3 regions of the Pseudomonas sp. SWRI18 genome follow, and region 2 is predicted to be linked to each of the others. Evidence: predicted binding sites of a transcription regulator. Region 2 holds the regulator's gene; each other region holds the start of a gene.
What was found. Region 2 encodes FliA, which starts transcription of late flagellar genes. Its sites were predicted from a motif close to CTAAAGTTTNNNNNNNNNNNGCCGNTAA; they were not measured.

Region 1: a site for FliA is predicted at 3,455-3,482, ahead of H0Z09_RS25205 (flagellin). Genes of this name have one in related genera too.
Region 3: a site for FliA is predicted at 1,935-1,962, ahead of H0Z09_RS01410 (methyl-accepting chemotaxis protein). Genes of this name have one in related genera too.

The regions. Positions count from the first base shown of each region.
Region 1 covers NZ_JACCQQ010000032.1:8,291-18,143, reverse strand. The annotation lists gene fliD (flagellar filament capping protein FliD) at 47-1,444, opposite strand; gene H0Z09_RS25210 (flagellar protein FlaG) at 1,526-1,876, opposite strand; gene H0Z09_RS25205 (flagellin) at 1,951-3,375, opposite strand; gene H0Z09_RS25200 (ketoacyl-ACP synthase III) at 3,641-4,570, opposite strand; gene H0Z09_RS25195 (flagellar hook-associated protein 3) at 4,847-6,469, opposite strand; gene flgK (flagellar hook-associated protein FlgK) at 6,484-8,535, opposite strand; gene flgJ (flagellar assembly peptidoglycan hydrolase FlgJ) at 8,546-9,811, opposite strand; gene H0Z09_RS25180 (flagellar basal body P-ring protein FlgI) at 9,822-9,853, opposite strand, start outside.
Region 2 covers NZ_JACCQQ010000030.1:2,903-12,755, forward strand. The annotation lists gene flhF (flagellar biosynthesis protein FlhF) at 1-792, shown strand, start outside; gene fleN (flagellar synthesis regulator FleN) at 898-1,731, shown strand; gene fliA (RNA polymerase sigma factor FliA) at 1,728-2,468, shown strand; gene H0Z09_RS24750 (chemotaxis response regulator CheY) at 2,638-3,012, shown strand; gene H0Z09_RS24755 (protein phosphatase CheZ) at 3,031-3,819, shown strand; gene H0Z09_RS24760 (chemotaxis protein CheA) at 3,831-6,053, shown strand; gene H0Z09_RS24765 (chemotaxis response regulator protein-glutamate methylesterase) at 6,102-7,229, shown strand; gene H0Z09_RS24770 (flagellar motor protein) at 7,229-7,969, shown strand; gene motD (flagellar motor protein MotD) at 7,985-8,872, shown strand; gene H0Z09_RS24780 (ParA family protein) at 8,923-9,711, shown strand; gene H0Z09_RS24785 (CheW domain-containing protein) at 9,711-9,853, shown strand, end outside.
Region 3 covers NZ_JACCQQ010000001.1:315,815-325,667, forward strand. The annotation lists gene H0Z09_RS01400 (NorM family multidrug efflux MATE transporter) at 1-826, opposite strand, end outside; gene H0Z09_RS01405 (LysR substrate-binding domain-containing protein) at 964-1,902, shown strand; gene H0Z09_RS01410 (methyl-accepting chemotaxis protein) at 2,061-4,037, shown strand; gene H0Z09_RS01415 (YifB family Mg chelatase-like AAA ATPase) at 4,161-5,657, opposite strand; gene H0Z09_RS01420 (accessory factor UbiK family protein) at 5,812-6,075, opposite strand; gene glnK (P-II family nitrogen regulator) at 6,498-6,836, shown strand; gene H0Z09_RS01430 (ammonium transporter) at 6,871-8,208, shown strand; gene H0Z09_RS01435 (secondary thiamine-phosphate synthase enzyme YjbQ) at 8,418-8,843, shown strand; gene sutA (transcriptional regulator SutA) at 8,945-9,277, shown strand; gene H0Z09_RS01445 (HAD-IA family hydrolase) at 9,373-9,853, opposite strand, start outside.

The sequences.
Region 1 (9,853 bases), on a different contig from region 2:
TCAAAAAAAGGCCAGACAAGTGTCTGGCCGTTATCCACTCAAGGGATCAATTATTGGTCTTTGGATTGTTCAAAGCATTGAGCGTGGTCATGACGCTGGTGCTTTGCTGGCGCAATTGAGCGACCAGGGTGTCCATGGCGTTGTATTTGGCGGAGAGGCTGCTGGTGAGCAGGGTCATGCGCTCTTCCAGGGCCGCTTGCTGCTTGCCGATGTCTCTCAACGAATCCGATAGAGATGACGAGCGCGTGGCCAAAACGCCAGTGGTGGCCTTGGCGTAGTCTTCGGTAGCAGTTTTCATGCGCGCCAGCATACCGGTGGGGCCGGTGAACATACTGTTGATATCGGCCGCGTTGGTCTTCACCGCCGCGTCCCACTTCTTATCATCCAGCGTCAGCAAACCCGTGGTGGAACTGGTCGTCATACCAAACTGAGCCAGGGACTTGAGCTGGCCTGTCCCGGAGAGCATGTTGAACTCGTTGCGAATCGCAGACTGCAGCGAGCGCATGGTTGAATCGCCGGTCAGGGTCGCCGGGGTCGTGCTGCCATCCGCGTTCTTGGTGACCTTGGTTTCTGCGTTTATGGCGGTCATCAGCGCATTGTAGGTATCCAGGAAACCCTTCACGCCGGACTTGAGTGCCGTGTTGTTGGTGCTGACGGTAATAAGCGTGGCAGTGCGCCCAGAGGCAGGATCATTGGCAATCTTGGTCGGCGAAACCGCGACCAGCGTGATGTCCACGCCACTCAAGGCGCCCGTGATGGTGTTGCTCTTGGAAACAGCCGGAATGCCATCGATGCTGTATTCGGCATCTTTGGGTGGGTCGACCACGGTCGCACCGACATCGAGCCCGGAGTTGCCGGACAGGGTGATATCCGAACCGGTCCCCATCTTGGTGGACGTCAGGATCAACCGCGAACCGTTCGAGTCGGTGAGAATGTTGGCACTCAGGCCCGCAGTCGAAAACTGCGTATTGATCGAGTCACGCACCTGCTGCAAGGTCGCGCCGGCAGGTATGCTCAGGTCGTAGCTCTTGTCAGACTGGGTAATGGTCAGCTTGGTCGCCGTGCCAGTGGCATTGACCACCGAAGCGGTACCATTCTTGAACGTGGTGGTCGACAGCTTCGACGCCTGGGCGAGCTGATCGATGATCAGACGGAAACTGCCATTGGACGCCGTATTGCTGGCCTTCATGGTGGCGACTTTTTCATCCGAGGACGAGCCGGTCAACCCAGTGAAACTGCTGTCCTTGGCCATTGTGTCCAGGGCGCCACGGAAGGCATCCAGCGCCGCCTGAATCTTGCCGATCGAAGACAGCTGAGTGGTTGCCTTCGCAGAAGCGGTATTGATCTGCGATTGCTTGGGCACCTTTTCGGCATCGACCAAGGCAGTCACGATCTTTTGCGTATCGATGTTCGAACCGATACCACTTATGGTTGGACCTGCCATCTTCGTCTCTCCTGTTCGGTGGCTGCCGTTATCTTGACTTATGACGCCTCAAGACAGGACAGCAACAAATTTCATGCCAGCTCAGACCTTGTCGTCAAACAACAAGTGGCTTGCGCTGGAAAGGTTCTGGGCCAGTTTCAATGCTGTTTCCGACGGAATCTGGCGAATCACTTCACCGCTATCGGTGGCGATGACCTTGACCACCACACGATGGGTGGAGTCATCGATTGAAAAGTCCAGTTTACGCTCGGACGCTTGTACGAATTCGCGAATATCAGTAACTGCTTTTTCCAGGTCGGCACGCTCAGGCTCTTTGCCTGCGGGCGCAACTTCCTGAACCTTGGCAACGCTCTTGTCGGCGATCACCTGCACAGGTGCGCCTTGGGGGGCAACCGGCGGATAAGACTGGTTCAGCTTTACACTCATGTCCATGTCCAATCTCCTCTAAACCGAAAAAACGGAAGGGCACGTAGACGCGCCCTTCCGTTAGTTACCAAGCGCTGGTGTTACTGAAGCAGCTTCAGTACAGCGGATGGCAGCTGGTTAGCCTGCGACAGGATCGCGGTGGAAGCCGATTGCAGGGTTTGTTGCTTGGTCAGCTCGGCGGTTTCGGAAGCGAAGTCGACGTCCTGAACAGTGGAGCGTGCAGCGGTGGAGTTCTTCTGAATGTTCTGCAGGTTGTCTGCAGTAGTAGTCAGACGGTTCTGGGTAGCACCCAGGCCCGAACGAACACCGTCGATGGTGCCGATGGCTTTGTCGATGACAGCCAGGGCGTTCTGGGCCTTGGTGGCGTCGGTCACGTCGGTTTGAGCGATGGTGGTTTTGGCCGACGACACGGTAGCGGCAGAGAACAAGTCCGACACACCCGCAGCAGCATCGCTCAAGGAGTAGCCTTTAGCCGAGTCGAGGGAGACCTGACCGGTCACAACGATCGCCGCAGCACCCAATGCAGCTGGGGTTGCGAATGCACCTGCGCCATCTTTCGCGCCAACCAGGATGTTGGTCTGAGCGTTGGCATCAGCGCCAGCGAACGACAGGTTTTCGCCGGAATCCGACTTAACCGACAGGCTCTTGTTAGCTTCGTCGTAGTTGACGCTGATACCCAGCTTGGCAGCGTTGGATTTCAGTTGGTCAGCCAGACCAGCCAGGTCGGTAACGCCCACGAAGCTCACTGCACCGCTAGAACCTACAGCCAGGGTGAAGTTCGACGGAGTTGCAGCACCCACTTCCAGCTTTACTTCAGTGCTGGCGGTAGCGGTCAGGCCGCCGATAGAACCGTTCAGGCCGGCAGCGATGTCTTTTGCCGAGGCAGCAGCAGCGTAGTTAACGGTTTTGGTTTGGCCATTACCGGTAACAGTGATGGCGCCGCCAGCCAAGCCAGTTGCGCTAGGCACGATGGCTTTGCTTTTGACTTGCTGCGAACCAATGGTGCTGGCCGAAACGTTTTCCAGGCTCAGGTTGATGGTTTCGTTAGCGTTTGCGCCAACCTGGATGGCTTTGGTACCGTACGAACCGTCCAGCAGCTTCTGGCCACCGAAAGTAGTGGTTTGTGCGATACGGGTCAGTTCCGAAGTCAGAGCCTGGTATTCGTCGTTGTTCGACTTACGGTCGTCAGGGCTGAGGGAACCAGTTGCCGAGGACAGAGCCAGGGTACGCATTTTTTGCAGGATGTCGGTCGAAGCCTGCATCGCGCCTTCAGCGGTCTGAGCGATCGAGATACCGTCGTTCACGTTCTTGACTGCTTGGCCCAGGCCGTTGATTTGGCTGGTCAGGCGGTTAGCGATCTGCAGGCCGGCAGCGTCGTCTTTAGCGCTGTTGATACGCAGGCCGGACGACAGGCGCTGCATGGAAGTGGCCAGGGCGCCGCCGGCTTTGTTCAGGTTGCCCTGAGTAGTGATCGAAGCAATGTTGGTGTTTACTGTTAAAGCCATGACGAAATCCTCGTTGGATGGATACTGCGGCTTCCGGCCCTGGCAACCGCCGGGTGTGGCCTGAGAACCTACGTAATAGTTATCGTCGTGGTAGCCGGTTGCTTGAGGGTTTTTTTGAAATTTTTTACTAGCACCGTGCCACCCCTTGCATTTCAATGGGTTACAGCGGCCCAAAGCCCCGGTTTCATTGGCTTTTCTGGCGCCAATAAAAAAACGCCGATGATCTGGCGATCATCGGCGTTTTGTTATTTGAGCGTTTAACCCGTCACGGACGGTAAAGAATCGCCGAACCCCACGACAGGCCCACGCCAAAACCGCTGATGGCCACGCGCTTCCAGGTGGCGTCCATCACGTGCTTTTCCAGCAGCAACGGAATGCTCGACGACACGGTGTTGCCGGTCTCGACCATGTCCTTGATGAACTTGTCCACCGGCGCATCTTCGAAACGCCGCGCCACGGCGTCGACAATGGCCGCACTGCCCTGGTGGATGCAGAACGCATCGATCTCATCGGCCTTGAGATTCGACTCATTGAGCAGCTCGTGCAGATGCGCGGGCACCTTGAGCAAGGCAAAGTTGAACACTTGGCGGCCGTTCATGAAGAACACACCGTTGCTGACCTTAAGGTGCGGCGCGCCGGAACCGTCGGTGCCGAACTTGGCTTTGCCCAGCAACCACGGCGCGTCTTCGCCCATCCAGGTGGCGGTGGCGGCATCACCAAACAACATGGTGGTGTTGCGATCTTCCGGGTCGACGATCTTCGAGTACGGGTCGGCGGTAACCAGCAGGCCGTTTTTCAGGCCGGCGGCTTCCATGAAGCCCTTTATCGCGTAGATGCCGTAGACGTAGCCGGAGCAGCCCAGGGAAATATCAAAGGCCGCGACATGGGTCGGCAGGCCCAGTTTGTCCTGGACGATGGCCGCGGTGTGGGGCAAGCCCTCTTCATCACCGTTCTGGGTGACGACGATCAGCGCGTCAATCGACTCGCGCTTCAAATCGGGGTTGTTGGCAAACAAAGCGTTGACCGCCTCGACACACAGATCGGAGGTTTCCTGCGCGGCTTCCTTGCGCGGCAGGAACGCCGAACCGATCTTGCCAATGATGAATTCTTCATCCTTGGCGAACTTCGCACCCTGGGCGTAGTTATCGATACCGTCTGCCGGCACGTAACTGGCGATGCTTTTTATGCCAATCATTGTGGCTTCCCAATACTAAATAGCTGGAGAACACCCCAGGGCCTGCGCCCGGAGTGCTGACAATAAAGGGGATAACCCCATAAAAATCTCGCTGAAAGCCGTCCCGCAAGGATCCTGTGACGACTTATCCTTTTCACACGATACAGTGAAGATGCGCTTTATGACCCGCAGGTCACCTAATTGTGTGTGCTTTATGCAAAACCTTCAAACAATTAAACCCCGCAAACGACAACGGCCCGCCCTGTTTCCAGAGCGGGCCGCTTGACGTAACGCCGCTTACATCTTGTTGAACAGGCTCAACTGCGAGATTTTCACGAAGGCCAGCTGCGAGGCTTCCAGCATGGTCTGCTGCAGGGTCAGGTTGATCGCCGCTTCGCCCATGTCGATGTTCGCCAGGGCACTCATCGTCGTCTTGTTGGCCAGGCCCACGCTTTGGTTCTCGGAGGCCTGCACATCTAGCGCGTTCTGCCGAGCACCGACGGAGCCGCGCACGTTGTCGACCTGGTCCGCCGAACTGGTCAGGTTACTGACCGCGGCGTTCAAGGCGTCCTGCAGCTTCACCCGGGCACCGGGAATGCCATCGGCCGGCAGCTCCAGGGCTTTGCGCAACTGGCTCAGGGTGTCGAGGGCGCTCTGGGTTTTCTGGGTGCTGGCGCCGACCGAAAACTGATCGCCGACCGCAGGCGCGGCACTCAGGCCAAAGGTCACGCCGGCCGCCGTGATGGAATTGGGCGTGGTCGTCGTGTCGATGACGCCCGAGTCAATCGCCTTGCTGTTGGCGCTGTACGGCTGCGTAAACACCTGGAACGCCGACGGGTCGGTGTCGCTGAACTTGATCAGCACGCCGCTGTTGGCGGGAAAGGTGCTGGCATATTTGGCCGGGCTGCTGATGGTGGCGTTGGTCAACTGGGTCGCCGAGGTGTTGCTCGCGGTTCGCGACACGTTGAACACGTCCGGCTTGGCCGCCAGGCTGAACTCGCGGCCTGCAACCATCGCATCGGCAACCGGTCCGGTGGAAATGTCGGTGAGGTCGACGGCAATATCGAACTTGACCCCGCGCAGGTTGATGCTGGCGCTGCCTTCTTTGGTAGAGTCGAACGTGCCGTTGCCTGGGAGCTGCGACGTGATGTCGTTGTTGTCTTTGTCGCGCACCACGTATTGGGTGCTGCTGGTGAACGTCAGCTTGTAGGGCTGGCCGTCGGCGAACGACTTGGTGTAGTCGATACCCGAGGTCACCAAACCGGCCGAAATGGAGACTTTTTTGTCATCCACCGCAGACGGCGTGGTCGCAGGTGGCACCGGTGCCGGCGTGGTGTACTGGGTCTGGGTGCGACTGTTGTTGGCCGCCCCTTCCAGAATGCTCTTGCCGGTGTCGCCAGTGCGCACGCTCAGGGTTTCGGACACCTGCAGGCTCAGCTCGTTTTCGTCACCCTGATAGTTGTAGGTGCCGTCAATGTTGCGCGCGTACGGCGGGGTATCGGTCTTGGAGCCGGAAAACAGATAGTTGCCCGACGCATCCTTGCTGTTGAGCAAGCCCAGCAGTTGGTCTTCAAGGGCGCCCACCTCCACCGAGATGGATTTGCGGTCGGCATCGCTGGTCACACCACCGGCCTTCAGCGCCAATTGGCTGGCCGCCTGGATCGTCTGGGTGATCGCCTGCAGCACGCCTTCTTCGTTGGTCAGCGAGCTCTGAAGGTTGGTGATATTGCCGCTGAACTGCGCCAGCATATCTTTCTGCTGCTGCAGCATGAGCAAACGCTGCGCGGCCACCGGGTCATCCCCAGCGGTTTGCACGCGCACGCCAGAGCTCGCCTGCTCTTGCGCCTTGACCACACCGGAATAGTTGTTCTGGTACTTGGCGGCACTGGTGTCGAAATACTGCTGTGTAGAAATGCGCATCGTCCCAGACTCCCTTAAAGACTATTGATCAGCGTGCTGAAGGTTTCTTGCGCAGCCTTGATGATCTGCGACGACGCTGTGTAGTACTGCTGGAACTTGATCATGTCGCCCGCCTCTTCGTCCAGGTTGACCTGGGACACGGAGTTGCGCGCATTTTTGTTGGCCGCCAGCAACGCGTTGGTGGCAGTGGTGTCCGTGGTGGCCGCAGCGGCCTTGGCGCCTACCGTGGACACCAACTTGCTGTTGGCCCCCACCAGGCTGGTGCCGCCGGTGCCATCCAGCGCCACGCCCACGGTTGCTTTGGTTTGCAAGTTGAGCAGTTGCTGGGCGTTACGGTTGTCGGACTCGCCCGTGGCATTGAACGAAAACGTGGTGCTGTCACCCGGCGCCGGCGAACCCGCCACCGAGGTATCGAAGCCGAAGCTCTTGGCCGGCACCACCAGGGCACCGCTGGCATCTCGCATCGGCACGTTGATGGTGATCTTGTTCGCCTGCCCCGGGATGATGGTGCCGGAGCCGATCGGGTCGCCCTTGGCGTCATTCAGCGTATAGGCCTGGGTGCCGTCGGCCGCGGGCTTGGCAAAGACCATCTTCACCGGCATCGAACTTTCGATACCGACGCGCAGTTGCGCGGTATCGGCGCCGCCCTGGATATCCAGGGGCAGGGTCAGGGTCGGCGGGGTAAAGCTGCCGGTGCCCTGGTTGGTTTTACTGGCCTCCCCTTTCAACGGCGCGGCAAACGCAACCTTGTTCGGGTCGGTGAGGACGGTACCGATATCCTTGGCACCGCTGGCGGTCGGGCTGACCTTGAAGCTGTCGCCGACTTGCATCGGGCCGTTCTTGAGCTCCAGGGTAAAGCCGTCGATCACTGCGGGCGGTGTGGCGCTGATATCAAAGTTGCCCATGGCCTTGCCATCGGAGCGCAGCACGGTGACCTTGTTGAGGTCGGCCGGGTCGTTGAAGCTGACCTTGTAATCGAAGTTGGTCAGCTTGCTGGTGTCCTTGATCGTCACACCCAGGCTACCGGCACCCTGGTTACCCTGGGCGCCCACGCTGCGCAGGGCGACGGACGCCGCGTTGTTGATGTCCTTGAACATCGACGCACCGAACTCGCCGTTCAGGTCGAGACCCTGGCCCAATTGGCTGTTGATCGTGTCGGCAGTGACAATCGCAATGCGGCCCAGGTCATTGATGGCCGGCGTCAGGACATCGCTGCGATAGCGCAGCAAGCCGCCAATGCTGCCCCCACTGATCACGTTACCCAGGTCCATGGTCGTACCGCCGCCTGCGGCATTGAGCTGGATCGTGTACTGGCTGGCGTCGCTCTTGCTCGGTACGGCGGACAGGGTGTTGGACCGATCGCCCAGCACCAGGGATTGGCCGCTGCCGGTGCTGACACTGAACACGCCATTCTTTTCGCCGACGGTGACGCCGACCAGTTCATTGAGCGAACGCACGGCTTCGGCGCGCGCATCCAGCAGGTTGGCCGGCGTGGTGTTCGAAGAACCCTGCACCTGATTGATCTGTTTATTGAGAGAAGCAATCGACGTCGTCAGCTGGTTGACCTGATCGGTCAGGGAGGTCAGTTGGCTGTTGATGGTTTCTTTCTGCTGGCTCAACTGACTGGAGATCGAGTTGAACCGGTTGCTCAACGTCTGGGCGCTGGTCAGCAGGATCTGGCGGGTCGACGTATTGTTCGGGCTGGCCGAGGCGGACTGGACCGCGGCGAAGAAATCGCTGAGCACCGCCGACATGCCGGTGGTCTTGTCCGACAGCGTCTTGTCCACGGCGCTCACCTGGTCCAGGTACGCCTTGGCGTCAGCGTTGAGCGAGGTGCTGTTCTGGTAGGCCGCGTCGAGAAATTCGTTGTACACCCGGCGCACGTCCGCCAGGGTGGTGCCGCTGCCGATGAATACGCCGCCGAACGGATTCGACGCATTCGCGCTCTGGGTGGTCTGCTGACGCGAATAGCCCGCCGTGTTGGCGTTGGCGATGTTGTTACTCAAGACCGTCAACGATCCTTGAGCAGCGTTAAGCCCCGACATCCCGATATTGAGCAAACTCATGGTTCAGACCTTATAAATGTGTGGTTGCGCCAGCGGCAGCGTAATTCTGGTAACTGTCCATCGTTTTGGCGATCTGCGAAATCTTGCTGGCGTAGGCCGGGTCGGTGGCGTACCCGGCTTTTTGCAACTCGCGTACAAACTGTTCCGGGTTGTCGGCCGATTTCACAACATCTTTATAGCGATCATTGCTTTGCAGTAAGGTCACCAGGTCGTGGAAGCTGTCCTGGTAAGAGTTGTAGGAACGGAACTGCGCCGTTTCCTTGACCATCGCCCCGTCACGGAATTCGCTGGTGATCGCACGCGCTTTCTCGCCCTGCCAACTCTGGCCGGCCTTGATGCCGAACAGGTTATGACTGCTGGTTCCGTCCTGGGCGCGCATCACCGATTTACCCCAACCGGTTTCCAGCGCGGCCTGGGCCACCAGGTACTTGGGATCGACACCAATGCGCTTGGCGGCCGCTTCGGCCATCGGCAACATGGTGGCGACGAATTCATCCTGCGAACTGAAGGCTTTCTTCGCCGGCGCCAACGGCGGCTGGGCCACGGCGCGGCTGTAAATCTGCATGCGGTCGCTGGGCACGGCAACGCTGCGCGCAGCACTGTTGACCACATTGTCTTGCAAGGCGCTGTTGCGCAGCGGCGCGGCCTTGGCTTGCGTGGCTACCTGGGTGGTCGGCACGATGCCGGCGAGCAGGCGATCGGTCAGCTTGCTCGGCAAGGCGATACGGCGCTGGTTCATCAACTCCATATCGTTGCCGTGGGAGGCCGCGGCGCCAGCCTGGGGTTCAGCCACGCGGTACGCCCACAGCGGACGCTGGCCGTTGGAGCGACCCAGCGGGCCTTGAGCCTGGGTGCCGGCGGCTATTTCGGTCGGCACATCGGCCTTCTTCGCAGCCGTTGCCGCTGCCGGGCCCTGCAGGGTGGCGGCCTGGGCCTCCACCGGTTTGTTCTTTTGCATCTGGCGCATCAGCACGTCGGCCAGGCCGATACCGCCGCCTTCGCGGGACAGCGAGACCGCCAGTTGCTGGTCGTACATTTCCTGGTACTGCTTGGCCGCCGGGGTGTTCAGCGGGTTGTCCTTGCCCAGGGCGTCGGTGGCCGAACGCATGGACTTGAGCATCTCGTTCAAGAACAGCGATTCGAACTCCTGCGCCACCTTGCGCATGTTGCCTTCGCTGTTCTTGTCGTCGCCGACCTTGAGCTGGTTAAGCCGGTTCAAGTCGGAGTAGGACCCCGAGTCCGCCGTGCTGCTGATACCGCTCTTGCGCATGTCCATGGCCATGGCCTCAGATCACGATCAGGTCGGCTTGCAAGGCGC
Region 2 (9,853 bases):
GGCCCGTTGTCCCGCGACCTGCTGGCCTTGACCACCGAGATCCAAGAGCCCCGCCAGGCTTGGCGCATGCTGCTGGCTCACTTGGCGCGCATGATCGCCACGCCGGAAATCGAACCGCTGGAAGAGGGCGGGGTGATTGCCATGGTCGGTCCCGCCGGCATGGGCAAGACCACCACCCTGGCCAAGCTGGCCGCCCGTTACGTACTCAAGTACGGCGCGCAGAATATCGCCCTGGTGAGCATGGACAGCTACCGCATCGGTGCCCAGGAACAGCTCAAGACCCTGGGCCGCATCCTCAATGTGTCGGTGACCCACGTCGACCCGGGCCAGTCCCTGGCCAACGCCCTCGACCCGCTGCTGCGCAAGCGTGTGGTGCTGATCGATACCGCCGGCCTGCAAGCCAGCGACCCGGCATTGCGCATGCAGCTGGAAAGCCTGGCCGGGCGTGGCATCAAGTCGAAAAATTACCTGGTGCTTGCAACCACCAGCCAGAAACAGGTTCTTACCGCTGCGTACCATAGCTACAAGCGCTGCGGCCTGGCCGGTTGTATCCTCACCAAGCTCGATGAAACCGCGAGCCTGGGCGAGGTGCTGAGCCTGGCCATCAGTCATGAATTGCCGGTCGCCTACCTGACCGACGGCCCGCGGATCCCGGATGATCTGCATCTGCCGCGCCGTCATCAATTGGTCAGCCGTGCAGTCAGCGTGCAAATGCAAGAAGAGCCTAGCGAGGAAGCGATGGCCGATATGTTCGCCGACCTTTACCACAACCCGGCAAAACGGGTGGGATAGGTCAGGATGAACACCATGAAATGTATCTACATCGATGGTCTGCAAGCGATTCACGCGGCCAAGCCATGTAGCCTGCGTCTAAGCAAGACAAGGTAAAGAAATAAAATGGGCAGCATGCATCCCGTACAGGTGATCGCGGTGACCGGCGGCAAAGGTGGCGTCGGGAAAACTAACGTGTCAGTGAATTTGTCCCTGGCCCTGGCAGAGCTTGGCCGCCGCGTCATGCTGCTGGATGCTGACCTGGGGCTGGCGAACGTCGACGTTCTGCTGGGGCTGACGCCCAAGCACACCCTCGCCGATGTGATCGAGGGCCGCTGCGAGCTGCGCGATGTGCTGTTGCAGGGCCCCGGTGGCATCCGCATCGTGCCGGCCGCCTCCGGTACCCAGAGCATGGTGCACCTGAGCCCGGCGCAGCATGCCGGCCTGATCCAGGCCTTCAGCGACATAGGCGACAACCTCGACGTGCTGGTGATCGACACCGCCGCCGGGATCGGCGAGTCCGTGGTCAGCTTTGTGCGCGCCGCGCAGGAAGTGCTGCTGGTGGTCTGCGATGAACCCACCTCGATCACCGACGCCTACGCCCTGATCAAACTGCTTAATCGCGACTACGGCATGAACCGCTTCCGCGTCCTGGCCAACATGGCCCAGAGCCCGCAGGAAGGGCGCAACCTGTTCGCCAAGTTGACCAAGGTCACGGATCGCTTTCTCGATGTCGCCTTACAATACGTTGGCGCAGTTCCCTACGACGAGTGTGTGCGCAAGGCTGTGCAAAAGCAGCGTGCGGTCTACGAAGCGTTCCCTCGTTCCAAATGCGCATTGGCGTTCAAGGCTATTGCCCAGAAGGTCGATACCTGGCCGTTGCCCGCCAATCCGCGGGGGCATCTGGAGTTTTTCGTCGAGCGATTGGTGCATCAGACGAGCGCAGGACCGGTGCTATGACAGCGAACGGCTACAACGCCTATAAGAAATCCGCCCGTGACAGCCAGGGCGAGTTGATCGAGCGCTACGCGCCGTTGGTCAAGCGCATTGCCTACCACCTGTTGGCACGCCTGCCCGCGAGCGTCCAGGTCGAAGACTTGATCCAGGCCGGCATGATCGGCCTGCTCGAAGTGTCGACCAAATATGACGCGAGCAAGGGTGCCAGTTTCGAGACGTATGCGGGGATCCGTATCCGTGGCGCGATGCTCGACGAGGTGCGCAAGGGTGATTGGGCGCCGCGTTCGGTGCACCGCAATACGCGCATGGTCAGTGACGCAATTCGCGCAATTGAAGCAAAAACCGGTCGCGACGCTAAAGATCACGAAGTTGCGGCCGAACTCCAATTGAGTCTCGACGATTATTACGGGATTTTGAACGATACCTTGGGCAGCCGCCTGTTCAGTTTCGACGACCTGTTGCAGGACGGCGAACACGAAGGGCTGCATGAGGACGGCGCGAGCGCTCATATGGAGCCATCGCGCGACCTGGAGGATGAACGCTTCCAGGGGGCGTTGGCGGACGCGATTGCCAATTTGCCGGAGCGTGAGCGGCTGGTGTTGGCGCTGTACTACGACGAAGAGCTGAACCTCAAGGAAATCGGTGAGGTCCTGGGGGTCAGCGAATCGCGGGTCAGCCAGTTGCATAGCCAGTGCGCAGCCCGCTTGCGGGGGCGTTTGGGAGAGTGGCGAGCGCGCTGACAGGCAGTGTGGGGGGCACTGCAGACGATACCGCGAGGGCGCCAAGCCTTTGCGGGTTCGGCCCGTGGTGCCCCCGGCAGTCCTTTTTGTGTAATGCCTGTTGATTGAAATGGCGCGTCCAGGTGCTGGGCGCGTTTAAGACTGCTTGGAGGTCGAATTGGACAAGAACATGAAAATCCTCATCGTTGATGACTTCTCAACGATGCGGCGGATCATAAAAAACCTGTTGCGTGACCTTGGGTTCACTAACACGGTCGAGGCGGACGACGGCATTACCGCGATTCCGATCCTCAACAGCGGGAGCATCGACTTTCTGGTAACGGACTGGAACATGCCTGGCATGACCGGTATCGACTTGCTGCGCCACGTGCGTGCCGACGAAAAACTGCGCAGCCTTCCCGTGTTGATGGTGACCGCCGAAGCCAAGCGTGAGCAGATCATCGAAGCCGCCCAAGCCGGGGTAAACGGTTACGTGGTCAAGCCATTCACTGCATTGGCCTTGAAAGAGAAGATCGAAAAAATCTTCGAACGCATCCACGGCTAATGCCATCGCGGGGGAGCTATGGAGCATAAAGAAACGTCACAGGGCGACTTTGAGTCGACCCTGAAAAAGCATGCTCACCAGTTGGTCGAAAGCCTTGAAAAAGGCCAGTTCGGCGACGCGGTGCAGTTAATCCATGAGCTCAACCAGACCCGTGACCGCGGCCTGTACCAGGAAGTGGGCAAGCTCACGCGCGAGCTGCACAGTGCGATCGTCAATTTCCAGATTGACCCGCACATGCCCCAGGCCGAAGAAATCTCGCAGATCACCGATGCCACCGAACGCCTGTCCTATGTGGTCAGGCTGACCGAGGCGGCGGCCAACCGCACCATGGACCTGGTGGAAAACGCCACGCCTTTGGTCAATGGCATGGCCACCGAAGCCCAGGCGCTCAGCGTTGACTGGGGCCGTTTCATGCGCCGTGAAGTCGGGGCTGAAGAGTTCCGTGAATTGGCGCGTCGGGTCGAAGGGTTCTTGTCACGCAGCGAGCAGGAAAACCGCACGGTTTCCAGCAACCTCAACGACATTCTGCTCGCCCAGGATTACCAGGACCTTACCGGCCAGGTGATCAAGCGTGTGACCCAATTGGTCACCGAAGTGGAAAGCAACTTGCTCAAATTAGTGCTGATGGCAGGCCAGGTAGACCGCTTTGCAGGCATCGAACATGACCGCGAAGCGATCCTCTCGGAAAAAGATCCACAAAAACATCTCGCCAAGGGTGAAGGTCCGCAGATTCATGCCGATAAACGTGAAGACGTTGTATCGGGTCAAGATGATGTCGATGACCTGTTATCCAGTTTAGGCTTCTAAGGAGCACACCCATGAGCTTCGGCGCCGATGAAGAAATCCTTCAGGATTTCCTTGTAGAGGCCGGCGAAATTTTAGAGCAACTGTCCGAGCAACTGGTCGAGCTGGAAAGCCGACCGGATGATGCGAACCTGCTCAATGCAATTTTTCGCGGTTTTCACACTGTAAAAGGGGGCGCCGGCTTCCTCCAGCTCCATGAGCTGGTGGAGTGCTGCCACATCGCCGAGAACGTGTTCGACATCCTGCGCAAGGGTGAGCGTCAGGTTGACTCGGAATTGATGGACGTGATTCTCGAAGCACTGGACGCGGTCAATGGCATGTTCAGCCAAGTGCGTGAACGTGCACCGGTTACCGCCGCCACCCCGGAACTGCTGGCCGCCCTGGCGCGCTATGCAGAGCCTGCCGACCTGTCCGCCGCCCCGGTGGCTGAGGCTGCACCGGAGCCTGTGGCGCAAGCCGAGCCGGATGTGACCGACAGCGAGTTTGAGCAACTGCTCAACTCCCTCAGCGCGGTGAAGGCCGAGGCCGAAGCACCGGCCGCCGTTGCGCCGCCGGCGGCACCGACCAGCGAAGACATCTCCGATGCAGAGTTCGAATCCCTGCTCGACCAGTTGCATGGCAAAGGCCAGTTCGCGGCCGACGCCGTGGCGCCTGCGGCTGCCGCAAGCACCGCTGTGGATGCGCCGGCCGCCAAAGCCAGCACCGACATCACCGATGACGAATTCGAAGCCTTGCTCGACCAACTGCATGGCAAGGGCACGTTCGCGGCCGACGCCTTGCCGAATGTCGCCGCCACGGCTGCTACTGCCGCAGCGCCTGCCGCCGTCAGTGCCGCGCCCGCCGGCGATGGCCTGATCTCGGACCACGAGTTCGAGTCGCTGCTGGACGAATTGCACGGCAAGGGCAAGTTCAGCGAAGTGGCCCCGGCCGCCACGGCTGCACCGGTTGCTGCCAAAGCGGCCGCCCCGGCACCGGTGGCCAAGCCAGCGCCAGCGCCAACCCCCGCCGTTGCACCTGCTCCGGCGCGTGCCGCCGCGGCGCCGGTGGCCGACAAGCCCGCCACTGAAGCCGAAACCACCGTGCGCGTTGATACCGCGCGCCTGGACGACATCATGAACATGGTCGGCGAGCTGGTACTGGTGCGTAACCGCCTGGTGCGACTGGGCCTGAGCAGCGGCGATGAAGCCATGCAAAAGGCCGTGTCGAACCTCGACGTGGTCACCGCCGACCTGCAGACCGCCGTGATGAAGACGCGGATGCAGCCGATCAAGAAAGTCTTCGGCCGCTTCCCGCGTCTGGTTCGCGACCTGGCGCGCCAGCTCAAGAAAGAGATCAACCTGGAACTGGTGGGTGAAGAAACCGACCTCGACAAAAACCTGGTCGAGGCCCTGGCCGACCCGCTGGTCCACTTGGTGCGCAACGCCGTCGACCACGGCGTGGAAACCCCGGAAGAACGTGAAGCCTCGGGCAAGTCCCGGGGCGGCAAGGTGATCCTGGCGGCGGAACAGGAAGGCGATCATATCCTGCTGTCGATCACCGATGACGGCAAAGGCATGGACCCGGCCATTCTGCGCAATATCGCGGTCAAGCGTGGCGTGATGGACAAGGATGCCGCCGACCGCCTGACCGACACCGAGTGCTACAACCTGATCTTCGCCCCGGGCTTCTCGACCAAGACCGAGATTTCCGACGTGTCGGGCCGTGGCGTGGGCATGGACGTGGTGAAGACCAAGATCAGCCAGCTCAACGGCTCGATCAATATCTACTCGACCAAGGGCCAGGGCTCGAAGATCGTCATCAAGGTGCCGTTGACCCTGGCGATCATGCCGACCCTGATGGTGATGCTGGGCAACCAGGCCTTCGCTTTCCCGCTGGTCAACGTCAACGAGATCTTCCACCTCGACCTGTCGCGCACCAACGTGGTGGACGGCCAGGAAGTGGTGATCGTACGCGACAAGGCATTGCCGCTGTTCTACCTCAAGCGCTGGCTGGTCGCCTCGGCTGCCCATGAAGAGCAGCGCGAAGGCCATGTGGTGATTCTCTCCGTGGGCACCCAGCGTATCGGCTTTGTCGTCGATCAACTGGTGGGGCAGGAAGAAGTGGTCATCAAGCCTTTGGGCAAAATGCTGCAGGGAACCCCGGGCATGTCGGGTGCGACCATCACCGGTGACGGTCGGATCGCGCTGATTCTCGATGTTCCGAGCATGCTCAAGCGTTACGCCGCTCGGCGTATTTGATTCTGGTGGGTCAGGGCGGTATTGCCCGTCCCGCCTAACGGAGTGCTTATGGTAGTCAAGGTCCTGGTGGTGGACGATTCGGGTTTCTTCCGCCGCCGCGTCTCGGAAATTCTTTCCGCCGATCCAACGATCCAGGTGGTCGGTACGGCCACCAATGGCAAAGAGGCGATTGATCAAGCCATTGCATTGAAGCCCGACGTGATCACCATGGACTACGAGATGCCGATGATGGATGGCATCACGGCAGTTCGGCATATCATGCAACGCTGCCCGACCCCGGTGTTGATGTTCTCCTCGCTGACCCACGAAGGCGCCCGGGTGACCCTGGATGCGCTGGACGCCGGCGCGGTGGACTTCCTGCCGAAGAATTTCGAAGACATCTCGCGCAACCCCGACAAGGTCAAGCAGATGCTGTGCGAGAAAGTGCACAGCATTTCGCGCAGTAACCGTCGCAGTCTGTTCAGCGCGCCGGCGCCCGCACCTGCGCCGGTTGCCGCACCTGCTGCGTCCACCGGCTCTACGTTCGGTCGCCCTGCTCCAGTCGCACGCCCAGCCCCGCCGCCGGTGCGCACGTCGGCGCCCGCTGCGGCGCATTCGCCCGCGCCCAAGCGCAAAGCCTACAAGCTGGTCGCCATCGGCACATCCACCGGCGGCCCGGTGGCCCTGCAGCGCGTCTTGACCCAGCTGCCGGCCAACTTCCCGGCGCCGATCGTGTTGATCCAGCATATGCCCGCCGCGTTCACCAAGGCCTTCGCCGAGCGCCTGGACAAGCTGTGCCGCATCAGCGTCAAGGAAGCCGAGGATGGCGACATCCTGCGTCCAGGCTTGGCGCTGCTGGCGCCAGGCGGCAAGCAGATGATGGTGGATGGTCGCGGCGCGATCAAAATCCTGCCGGGCGATGAACGCTTGAATTACAAGCCGTGCGTGGACATCACCTTCGGTTCGGCGGCCAAGTCCTACGGCGACAAAGTTCTGGCGGTGGTGCTCACCGGCATGGGCGCCGACGGCCGTGAAGGCGCGCGCCTGCTCAAGCAGGGCGGCAGCGCCATCTGGGCCCAGGACGAAGCCAGCTGCGTGATCTATGGCATGCCCATGGCCATCGTCAAGGCTGACTTGGCCGACGCCGTCTACAGCTTGGACGACATCGGCAAGCATCTGGTGGAGGCCTGCCTCTGATGGATGTATTGAGCCTGATCGGCATCATCATGGCGTTTGTCGCGATCATCGGCGGCAACTACCTCGAAGGCGGCCACCTCGGTGCCCTGGCCAACGGCCCGGCGGCGCTGATCGTGATCGGCGGCACCGTGGGCGCGGCGTTGCTGCAGTCGCCTATGAGCTCGTTCAAGCGGGCGATGCAGATCCTTATCTGGATCATCTTTCCGCCGCGTGTCGATTTGGCCGGCGGCATCGACCGCGTGGTCAACTGGAGCCTCACCGCCCGCAAGGAAGGCCTGTTGGGCCTGGAAGGCGTGGCCGATGCCGAGCCGGACAGCTATGCGCGCAAAGGCCTGCAATTATTGGTGGATGGCGCCGAGCCGGAAGCGATCCGCAGCATCCTGGAGGTGGACTTCTACACCCAGGAAAGCCGCGACATCAACGCCGCCAAAGTCTATGAAAGCATGGGCGGCTACGCGCCGACCATCGGCATCATTGGTGCGGTCATGGGCCTGATCCACGTGATGGGCAACCTGGCCGACCCTTCGCAATTGGGCAGCGGGATCGCCGTGGCGTTCGTCGCCACCATCTACGGCGTGGCCAGTGCCAACCTGGTGTTGTTGCCGGTGGCCAGCAAGCTCAAGTCGATTGCCATGCGCCAGTCCCGTTATCGCGAAATGTTGCTCGAAGGCATCCTGTCGATTGCCGAAGGCGAGAACCCGCGTTCCATCGAATTGAAGCTCCAGGGCTTCATGGATTGATGGGAGGTATGACCTGTGAGCCGTCGCCGTCGCGAACCTGAAGAACACGTCAACCATGAACGCTGGCTGGTGTCCTATGCGGACTTCATCACCTTGCTGTTTGCGTTTTTCGTGGTGATGTACTCCATCTCATCGGTGAACGAAGGCAAGTACAAAGTCATTTCCGAGGCGCTGATCGGAGTGTTTTCCGATTCTGACCGCGCGCTCAAGCCGATCCCGATTGGCGACGAGCGACCCAAGACCGTGACCCCGGCCAAGCCGCTGGTCAACGACAGCGACGAAACCGCCGCTGGCGTCGGGGGCACCAGCGATCCGCTCAAAAGCATCGCCGACGACATCAGCGCTGCGTTTGGCGATTTGATCAGCTCCAACCAGATGACCGTGCGCGGCAACGAGTTGTGGGTGGAGATCGAGCTCAATTCCAGCCTGCTGTTCGCCAGCGCCGATGCGATGCCCAGTGACCAGGCGTTCAGCATCATCGACAAGGTCGCGGCGATCCTGCGGCCATTCGAGAACCCGATCCACGTTGAAGGTTTTACCGACAACGTCCCCATCAGTACCGCGCAGTACCCGACCAACTGGGAACTGTCGTCGGCGCGCGCCGCGAGCATCGTGCGTATGTTGGCGATGCAGGGTATCAACCCGGGTCGCCTGGCGTCGGTGGGGTATGGCGAGTTCCAACCAGTGGCCAATAACGCCACGGTGGAAGGGCGTTCACGCAACCGCCGGGTCGTGCTGGTGGTGTCGCGCAACCTGGAAGTGCGCCGCAGCCTGACGGGCACCGGCACCGCCAACGCAACACCGGATGCGGCCCTGAAGCGGGCTGGCACACAAACTGCACCGGCCCTTGTAAAGCCGCCGGTTCGTCAGAGTGCCGTCAATTCTCCGTCGCCGGCTCAATAACTTATGCAATGTCTCGGTCGCGCGTGTGCCTGCCGGGAGGAACCAACCGAATGAGAGTCTGGGCAGTTGCCAATCAAAAAGGTGGAGTCGGCAAGACCACCACCTCCATCGCCTTAGCCGGTTTGCTGGCCGAGGCGGGCAAGCGTGTGGTCGTGGTGGACCTGGATCCTCACGGTTCCATGACCAGCTATTTCGGCTACGACCCGGACGCGCTGGAACACAGCAACTTCGACCTGTTCCTGCACAAAGGCAGCGTCCCGGCCGATTTGCCTGGGCAACTGCTGTTGCCCACCAGCCACGAACGCATTTTCCTGCTGCCGTCCAGCACCGCCCTGGCTACTCTCGAGCGCCAGTCGCCGGGGCAGAGTGGCCTGGGCCTGGTGATCGCCAAGACCCTGGCGCAGCTGTGGCAGGACTTCGATTACGCGATCATCGACAGCCCGCCATTGCTTGGCGTGTTGATGGTCAACGCCTTGGCGGCGAGCCAACAGCTGGTGATTCCGGTGCAGACCGAGCATTTGGCGGTCAAAGGCCTGGAGCGCATGGTCAGCACCTTGGCGATGATCAACCGTTCACGCAAACAGCCATTGCCCTACAGCATCGTGCCAACCTTGTTCGACCGCCGCACCCAGGCCTCCCTCGGAACGTTGCGGGTACTGCGCGACGCTTACCCGGAGAGCATCTGGAATGGCTATATCCCGGTGGACACGCGCCTGCGCGACGCCAGCCGGGCGGGGCTTACGCCGTCGCAGTTCGACGGCAAGAGCCGTGGCGTGCAGGCTTACCGCGTGTTGCTCAAGCACCTGCTGTCGCAGCAGCTTGTGGCGCAGGTGGCGTGATGAACCGGCCTACTGAACTCAAGACCCGGCCGCAACTGGCACTGGAATCCTACCTGGATGCCTTGTTGCAGGAAGCGACCGCGGAAGAACTGCCGGAACCGATTCTGGTGTTGGAGCCTGCCGTCGAGCCCGCAAGCACGCT
Region 3 (9,853 bases), on a different contig from region 2:
GCGCCGCCAACTGCGTGCTGCCCATGGTGCCCATGCACAACGCCGCGAAGGCGAACAGGCCGACTTCCACCGCGTAGGTGCCGCCAATCGGCAGGCCGAGGCGCCACAGCTCGCGCAGGTACCGGGTATCGAGGCGCAGCAAACCGGCGCTCAGTGGGTAAGCGGCGTAGCTGCGGTTGCTGCGGATATACCACATCAGAGCCAGCGCCATGCCATTGGCGACGATGGCGGTGACCAGGCCGATGCCCATCAGGCCAAGTTTGGGCAGGCCGAACATGCCCTCGATCAGCGCGTGGTTGAGCAGGTAGTTAAGCACCGTGCCACCGAGGCTGATCACCATCACGGGCGTCGCCTTGCCGATGGCGCTGGTGAAGCCGCGCAGGGCCATGAAACTCAAGTAGCCGGGCAGGGCGAACGGCAAGATCGTCAGGAACTGCCCTGCCGAGTGCACGTTGGTTTCGGTCTGGCCAAACATCAGCAGCAGCGGTTCGAGGTTCCACAGCAGCAGGCCGGCCGCCAAGGCCATCAGCCAAGCCAGCCATAGCCCGGCCTGGGTCAGGCGAGTGGCGCCTTCGATATCACCCGCGCCGTGACGAATGGCAACCAGCGTGCCCACGGCGGCAATCACACCAATGCAGAAAATCGACACGAACGAGTAGCTCGCCGCGCCCAGGCCGCCACCGGCCAAGGCTTCGGGGCTCAGGCGAGCCATCATCAAGGTGTCGGTCAGCACCATCAGCATGTGCGCCAACTGTGAGGCAATCAACGGCCCTGAAAGCCGCAGGATTGCCCAGAGTTCGGTACGTGCCGGATGCTGCATGATCATCACGCTCGAAAAGTCGGAGGGTTAAGGAAGGGTTGATTCTCGGCGCTCCCAGCCCATTGCACAAAGGGATAAATGCGATCGTTCACATGACTTAAACTCATGCTAGTGTGCGGAATTGCCTTGTGGGAGGTTTCTATATGTCGCGTCGTCTTCCTCCGCTTTATGCCTTGCGTGCCTTCGAAGCCGCTTCTCGGCATAACTCCTTTACCCGCGCGGCGGAGGAATTGTCCATTACGCAAAGTGCGGTGAGCCGACATGTCCGCACGCTGGAGGAGCACTTCGCTTGCCGCCTGTTCCAGCGCAACGGTCGAACCTTGCAGCTCACTGAAGCGGCGCGCCTGTTGTTGCCGGGCGTGCGCGAAGGCTTCGCCGCACTGGAACGCGCCTGCCATACCCTGAACGCAGAAGATGACATCCTGCGCATGAAGGCGCCGTCGACCTTGACCATGCGCTGGCTGTTGGCGCGGCTCAGTCGCTTCCGGGCCTTGCAGCCGGGCAATGAGGTGCAACTGACCAGCGCCTGGATGAGCATTGACGAAGTGGACTTCAACCAGGAACCCTTCGATTGCGCGGTACTGTTGAGCTTCGGGCATTTTCCGGCGGACTGGGAGGCGTGTTATCTGTTCCCGGAGCTGCTGATTCCCGTGGGCGCGCCGAACCTGTTGGAGGATGGCCCCTGGGACGCGGCCCGCCTGGCCACTGCCGAATTGCTGCACCCCACGCCCGATCGTCGCGATTGGCGCAACTGGCTGGAGCGCATGGGGCTGTCGTCCCAGGTGTCGCTCAAGGGTGGTCAGGTATTCGATACTCTCGAGCTCGGCATGATCGCCGCGGCCCGAGGCTACGGCGTGTCCATGGGGGACTTGCTGATGGTGGCCGAAGACGTGGCCCAGGGCCGGCTCAGCCTGCCATGGCCAACCGCCGTGGCCAGTGGCGAAAGCTACTACCTGGTCTGGCCGAAAACCCGCCCCGGCGGCGAGCGTTTGCGGCGGCTGGCGGAGTTTCTTCAGGCGGAAGTCAACGCCATGGATTTGCCTCAGGTGGAACGCCTCAATCAGGTGCGGGCAATACCGTGATGCAATCGTTTGCGAGATATCCCTGTGACGCGCTCAAGTATTGTCTCTGCCAGCCGAAGAAGGTGTGTTGGAACAGTCGTGCACCAACGATTCCTCACTAGATAATTAGCCGAGTAGCGATGAGATCAGGATGATCCTGGCCTCGGCCAGGAGCTGTCATGTCTCAACCTCGCGCTCGGATCGCCTCTCAATTAGGTATCGCGCTCGCCGTGATCCTGGCTGTCGCCATTGGTGGCAGCACCGTTTTTGCCCTGCGTTCGCTGGACGCCGCCAACCTCGCTACGCGTGAGGAGCACTTGGCCAGCGAGGCGCGACTGCTCGCTGACCAGCTCAATACGTTCCACAGTACGCTGCGCGAGAGTACCGAGCGTCTGACGGGGCTGTTCGAGAAGCGCTTCAGCGCCGGCTTGAGCGTGCGGGCGGACCAGCCAGTCGCCGTCGCCGGTGTACAGACGCCGAGCCTGTACTTGGGCAGCGAGGTCCTGAATAACAACTTCGACAAAGTCGACGAGTTCAAGCAGATGTCCGGCGGCGTGGCCACGGTATTCGTGCGCAGCGGCGACGACTTCATCCGCGTCAGCACCTCCCTGACCAAGCAGGATGGCAATCGCGCCATCGGCACCGTGCTCGATCGCAATGGGCCGGCGTATCCGCGTGTTTCCAGCGGGCAGACCTACATCGGTCGTGCGGTGTTGTTCGATCGCTCCTACATGACTCAATACAGCCCGGTGCGCGACGCCAGCGGCAAAGTGATTGCGGTGTTGTTCATCGGTTTCGACTATACCGACGCTCAGAACACGCAGTTCGAAAACCTCAAGCGTTTCAGGATCGGCCAGACGGGTTCTCTGGCGCTGCTGGATGAGCAAAAACGCTGGCTGGTGCCGCCCGCCGGCGTGCAGACGCCTGACCAGGCGGTTCCAGTGATGCTGGACTTGGCCAAGACCCCGGGTGTGGGCCGCTTCTGGGCCGACAAAAGCGAAGACTTTTATAGCGTCTCGGTCCCTTTCGAAGGCGGACCCTGGGCCGTGGTAGCCAGTATGCCCAAGGCCGAGATTCGCTCGGTGACCTGGGATGTCGGCCTTCGCCTGGTGATCGGCAGCGTGCTGGCGATGCTGTTGGCGGTCGGCGCCACGGTGTGGCTGCTGCGCAGCAAGCTGGCACCGTTGAGCGATCTGGTGCGCCAGGCCGAAGCCTTGGGCGCGGGTGACTTGAGCGCACGCCTGAACGTGTCCAGCCATGACGAAATCGGCCAACTGGCGCGCAGTTTCAACCAGATGGGTGAAGCGTTGTCGACCATGGTCTCGCACATTCGCACGGCGGCCGAACAGGTCAACAGCCGCGCCCAGGCGTTGTCCGGCTTGTCTGGCGGCGCCTATGAAGGCATGGAGCAGCAGTCCGGCGAAATCACCAGCATGGCCGGCGCGGTGGAAGAGTTCAGCGCCACCTCGCTGAACATCGCCGACAACATGGGCGCCACCGAGCGCCTGGCCCAGGAGAACGCTCAGCAAACCCGCATCGGGCGTAACTCGATGCAAGAGGCCTCGTCGTCCCTGGAACACATCGCCGCCGCCCTGAACAGCACCGCTGCGGTGATCAATACCTTGGGCCAACGCTCCCAGGAAATCGGCGGCATCGTCGGGGTGATCACGTCGATTGCCGAACAGACCAACCTGCTGGCGCTCAACGCCGCCATTGAAGCCGCACGGGCGGGTGAGCAGGGGCGTGGTTTTGCCGTGGTCGCCGACGAAGTGCGCAACCTGGCTTCGCGCACACGCCAGGCCACCGATGAAATTTCCGGGATGATCCAGAGCATCCAGCAGGAAACCGGCAACGCCATCAGCACCATGGAGCAGGGTAACGCGCTGATGCAGGAAGGCCTGTCGCGCAATGCCGATGTCGCTTCGGCGCTGGCGCGCATCGACGAACAAAGCCGCTCGGCCGGTCAGCAGTTCGCTGCGATCACCACCGCCACCCAGGAACAGAGCAGCACCGCGACCTTGCTCAGCAGCAACCTGCAGAGCATTGCGCTGGCCAACAGCGAACAGCGTGAGGTGGTGTCCAACCTGGCGATTACGGCCAAGGAACTTGAAACGTTGGCGGCGGGCTTGCGGCATGAGGTAGACCGCTTCCGCTGAAATACTGCCGTTCAGTGTGGGAGCGGGCTTGCTCGCGAAGGCGGTGGATCAGTCAACTAGTCCGGCGACAGACACACCGCATTCGCGAGAAAGCCCGCTCCCACATTGGGGACTGTGTAAGGCTCACGTGATCGCCGCCGGGCGGTATTGCAAAGCCTCCTTGAGATGGTCTCGGGTGATGGCATCCACTTGATCCAGATCCGCCAGGGTACGTGCCACCTTGAGCAGGCGATGGGCCGCGCGCAACGACAACGTCAGTCGCTCGCAGGCGGTCTCGAGCCAGCCTTCATCCACCTTTACCAGCTTGCAGTGCTTGCGCAGCCCGGGCAGATCAAGGAAGGCATTCGCACAACCCTGACGCCGCTCCTGGCGTTCCCGGGCCTTGGCCACCTCTGCCGCCGCCTTTGCCGTGTTATCACCAGCCTGTTGGGTTGGATTCAACGCAGTGGCTTCCCGTGCGACGGTCAGATGCAGGTCGATACGATCCATCAACGGCCCGGACAGTTTGTTGCGGTAGCGCTGAATCTGCTCCGGTGTACAGCGACAACGCCCGCTGGGTTCGCCCAGGTAGCCGCAAGGGCAGGGGTTCATGGCGGCCACCAGTTGGAAGCGTGCCGGAAAGCTCACGCGGTCACGGGCGCGGGAAATCACGATATGCCCCGATTCCAAAGGCTCGCGCAGTACTTCCAACACCTTGCGATCAAACTCCGGCAATTCATCCAGGAACAGTACGCCGTGATGGGCCAGGGTAATTTCCCCCGGTTGCGGCTTTGATCCACCGCCCACCAGCGCCGGCCCTGATGCCGAGTGGTGTGGCTGGCGAAATGGCCGGTGCGGCCAATGGCTCAGCGGCGCAAGACTGACCACCGACTGTATCGCGGCGACTTCCAGGGCTTCCTGCTCACTCAACGGTGGCAGCAGGCCGGGCAGCCGGCTGGCGAGCAAGGTCTTGCCGGTACCGGGCGGCCCGCTGAACAACAGGTTATGCGCACCCGCCGCGGCGATCAGTAATGCGCGCTTGGCCGCCAGTTGGCCCTGGACCTCACTCAGATCCGGGTAAGGTTTATTCAGATACAGCAAGCCATCGGACTTGTAGGGCTCAATCGGCACATGCCCGTTCAGGTGTGCCACGACCTGCAGCAAGTGATCCACGGCAATCACCCTCAACCCCGACGCCAGGCACGCTTCCTCGGCATTCGCCCGAGGCACTATCACGGTGCGCCCGGCCTTGCGCGCCGCCAGCGCGGCAGGCAACACACCCTTGACTGCCCGCACCTCGCCGGACAGCGCCAACTCACCCAGGCATTCCACATCATCAAGCATCAACGCCGGCACCTGGACGCTGGCCGCCAGGATCCCCAGGGCAATCGCCAAATCAAAACGCCCGCCGTCCTTGGGCAGGTCGGCGGGCGCGAGGTTGAGCGTGATGCGGCGGGCCGGGTATTGCAGGGCCGAATTGAGGATGGCGCTGCGCACGCGGTCTTTGCTTTCCTTGACCGCCGTTTCCGGCAGGCCCACGAGTGTCAGGGACGGCAAACCATTGGCCATGTGCACTTCGACAGTGACGGCGGGGGCTTCGACGCCGATCTGGGCGCGGCTATGGACGATGGCGAGGGACATGCTCGTTCCTTGAAAGGGGAGGCCGCTTCCTGCGGTTTTTCAAGGGTAGACGAGGTGGGGGAAAGCGCTGCGGGGGAGGTTTTACAGAACGTATCCGTGAGCGTGCGCAGGACCCGTGTGGGAGCAGGCAAGCCAGCTCCCACATTGAACGCGTTTATTCAGTAATAGTGGGTGTGAGCCTGGCTTCCAGTTCGGCCACTTTCGCCTCCAGGCTCTCCAACCGTGCACGGGTGCGCGCAAGCACCACCATCTGGCTATCAAACTCTTCGCGGCTCACCAGGTCGAGTTTGCTGAAGCCGCTTTGCAGCAGCGCCTTGAACTGGCTTTCGATTTCATTGCGAGGCAATTGGGTTTCACCGCTGAACAAGCGAGAGGCGTGGCCGCTCAGGGCGTCGAGGAGGTCTTTGGGCGCGAGCATGGGAAATATTCCGGAATAACTGTTGGCGGGCAGTGTATCACGCAGCGTCTATAGTCTTTTCACGGTGGCGAGTGCACGGTTTTCGCGCGGGGTGCCGGGCGCAGGCGCACTGTTTTTGTGCGCATTGGCGCCGCCGGAAAGCTTCGAGGGTGGGCATAAGTGAGCAAAGCACTGATTTCAGTGGTTTTTACGGAGCTGGCAAGGTTTCTGCTTAGACGATCATGACCCATGCACTGATGCAGTCGCTGTGACGAATGCAGTGCGCCGACGGATCAGGGGTACAGGTTTCGTCACCAGTGGTTCGCTGGCGTCGCAAAGGCAAATGCCGAGGCGACGATGCGTTACAAAGCCAGGCACTGCGCTTAGACTTGAGACGGGTTTGTTTTCCTGGGGCAAGTCCACCAATTCGGGAGAGAGTTTTCATGAAGCTAGTCACTGCCATCATCAAGCCGTTCAAGTTGGACGATGTACGCGAGTCGTTGTCCGAGATCGGCGTGCAGGGCATTACCGTTACTGAGGTCAAGGGCTTCGGTCGGCAGAAGGGTCATACCGAGCTGTATCGCGGCGCGGAATACGTGGTCGATTTCCTGCCGAAGGTGAAGATTGATGTCGCCATTGACGACAAGGATCTTGACCGGGTTATCGAGGCGATAACCAAGGCCGCCAACACCGGCAAGATTGGTGACGGCAAGATCTTCGTGGTCAATCTGGAACAGGCTATTCGCATCCGTACCGGCGAAACCGATACCGACGCAATCTAAGCCGCCAAACCCCAACGCCCCAGGAGAAAACAATATGACTCTGCGTAAATTCGCAGGGCTCGGAGCCCTGTTGTCCATCGTAATGCCAAGCCTGGCCATGGCGGCAGACGAAGTGGCTGCTCCAGTCCTCAATTCCGGCGACACCGCGTGGATGCTGACCGCCACCGCTTTGGTGCTGTTCATGACCATCCCCGGCCTGGCGCTGTTCTACGGCGGCATGGTTCGCTCCAAGAATATTCTGTCGGTGATGATGCAATGTTTTGCCATCACTGGCTTGATCAGCATCCTGTGGGTTGTCTACGGCTACAGCATCGCGTTCGATACCACCGGTATGGAACAGGGTGTGGTCAACTTCAATTCCTTCTTCGGCGGCATGGGCAAGGCGTTCCTGGCGGGCGTTACCCCGGCCAGCATCACCGGGCCTGCGGCGCTGTTCCCGGAAGCGGTGTTCATCACCTTCCAGATGACCTTCGCCATCATCACCCCGGCACTCATCGTCGGTGCGTTCGCCGAACGCATGAAGTTCTCCGCGATGCTGATCTTCATGGCTATCTGGTTCACCCTGGTCTATGCGCCAATCGCGCACATGGTGTGGAGCGGTAACGGTGGCTTGATGTGGGACTGGGGCGTGCTGGACTTCGCCGGTGGCACCGTGGTGCACATCAACGCCGGTGTGGCTGGCCTGGTAGCGTGCATCGTGCTCGGCAAGCGTAAAGGCTTCCCGACCACCCCGATGGCGCCGCATAACCTCGGTTACACCCTGATCGGTGCGGCCATGCTGTGGATCGGCTGGTTCGGCTTCAACGCCGGCTCCGCCGCCGCGGCCAACGGCACTGCCGGCATGGCGATGCTCGTCACCCAGATTGCGACCGCTGCCGCAGCGCTGGGCTGGATGTTCGCCGAGTGGATCACCCACGGTAAGCCAAGCGCACTGGGCATCGCCTCGGGCGTAGTGGCCGGCCTGGTTGCAATCACTCCGGCCGCTGGCACCGTGGGCCCGATGGGCGCCCTGGTGATCGGTCTGGTCGCCGGTGTGATCTGCTTCTTCTGCGCGACCAGCCTCAAGCGCAAGCTGGGCTACGATGACTCCCTGGACGCATTCGGCGTGCACGGTATCGGCGGTATCGTCGGTGCGATCCTCACCGGTGTGTTCGCAGCGCCTGCATTGGGCGGCTTCGGCACGGTGACGGACGTCGCCGCACAGGTCTGGATCCAGTGCAAAGGCGTGGGCTTCACTGTGCTCTACACAGCGATCGTGACCTACGTCATCCTCAAGGTACTGGACATGGTCATGGGCCTGCGGGTAACCGAAGAGGAAGAGGCTGTCGGCCTCGACCTGGCGCAACACAACGAGCGCGGCTACAACTTGTAAGTACGCGAAAAAAAATGCCCGGCTTGCCGGGCATTTTTTTGCCTGGCGTTTGTCAGTCATAACAATCCGTGCCGGTTTTGCGCCGCATTTGTGATGGGATGCATACGGCACTTTCAAGGGTGCGAATGTCTTACAGGCATGTGGGCATATTCGGCACTTTGTTTTTTTCCAGAGCGCGCTAGAATGCGCGCCGATGGGCGGAGAACTGTATGTGGCAACAGACCCTGATTACCCTGCGGGCCAAGCCTCGGGGCTTTCACCTGGTGACCGATGAGTTGCTGGCCGGCCTGCCTGAATTAAAGGCGTGTCGCGTGGGTCTGTTGCATCTATGGCTGCAGCACACCTCGGCCTCGTTGACGATCAACGAGAACGCCGACCCGGCGGTTCGCCGTGACTTCGAGCGTTTTTTCAACTCGCTGGTGCCGCAAGGGCGTGCAGGGTTCGAACACAACGACGAGGGTCCGGATGATCTGCCGGCGCACTTCAAGGCCAGTCTCCTGGGCTGCCAGCTGAGTTTGCCGGTCAAGGCCGGCCGCTTGGCGATGGGGACCTGGCAAGGTGTTTATCTGGGCGAGCACCGCGATCATGGCGGTGCCCGTAAAGTCCTCGCCACCTTGCACGGTGATGGGGCATAAGCCACTGGGAATCCTGTGGACGTTGATTTTTTCCGGCTGCCTCGACAGAGGGTGAAGCTGGGCTATAACTAATCTGCTTTTCGCAAGTCATGAGGTAGAACATGAGCGACGATGATCTGGAAAACGACGACCTTGAAGTAGGTGACGAAGAGGACACTGAAGAAAGTCTTGAAGTGGCGGCTGATGACGTTGCTGAAGACCTCGATGACAGTGCTGGCGATGATGCGGCTCCCAAAGCCAAAGGCAAAGCCAAGGCTGCCGTTTCGGTAGACGAACTGCCCAGCGTTGAGGCCAAGAACAAAGAGCGCGATGCCCTGGCCCGTGCGATGGAAGAATTCCTCGCCAAAGGCGGCAAAGTGGTCGAAGTCGAGCCCAATGTGGTTGCGGATCCACCGAAGAAGCCGGACAACAAGTACGGCAGCCGACCTATTTAAGGTTTGCCTCCCGCTTGCCGAAAAGGCCCGCCGTCGCTGCGGGCTTTTTCATGGCTGGTGCAAAACTGCTGGCTTGCCCCAATTCCCACATGGGGTCAGCGTTGATTCCAGCTACTCAGTAATGGCGGCAACTCAGTGAGGCTGCGAATTTGCGCATCTGGGGCTTTATCCCCTTCCCACGCCTTGCCCGTCGGGTTGAACCACACCGCCCGCAGCCCGGCCTGCTGCGCCCCGGCAATGTCATCCCCGGGATGGTCGCCCACATGCACCGCCGCACCGGCATCCACCCCACCACGTTGCAACGCCTCCTGAAACAAGCGCGCATCCGGTTTGGAGATGCCGATATCTTCGGCACGCAGGGCAAAGTGGAAATAGTCCGCCAGGCCCACGCGCTGCACATCGGCATTGCCGTTGGTGATCACGCCCAGCAAAAAGTGCTGGCGCAGGGCCTTCAACATCGGCTCGGCTTCAGGAAATACAGTGAGTTGATGCCGCGCATGAATGAACGCTTCGTAGCACACATCCGCCATTTGCGTGGCTTCAGGCTGTGGATAACCGGCCTCTTCAAACGCATGC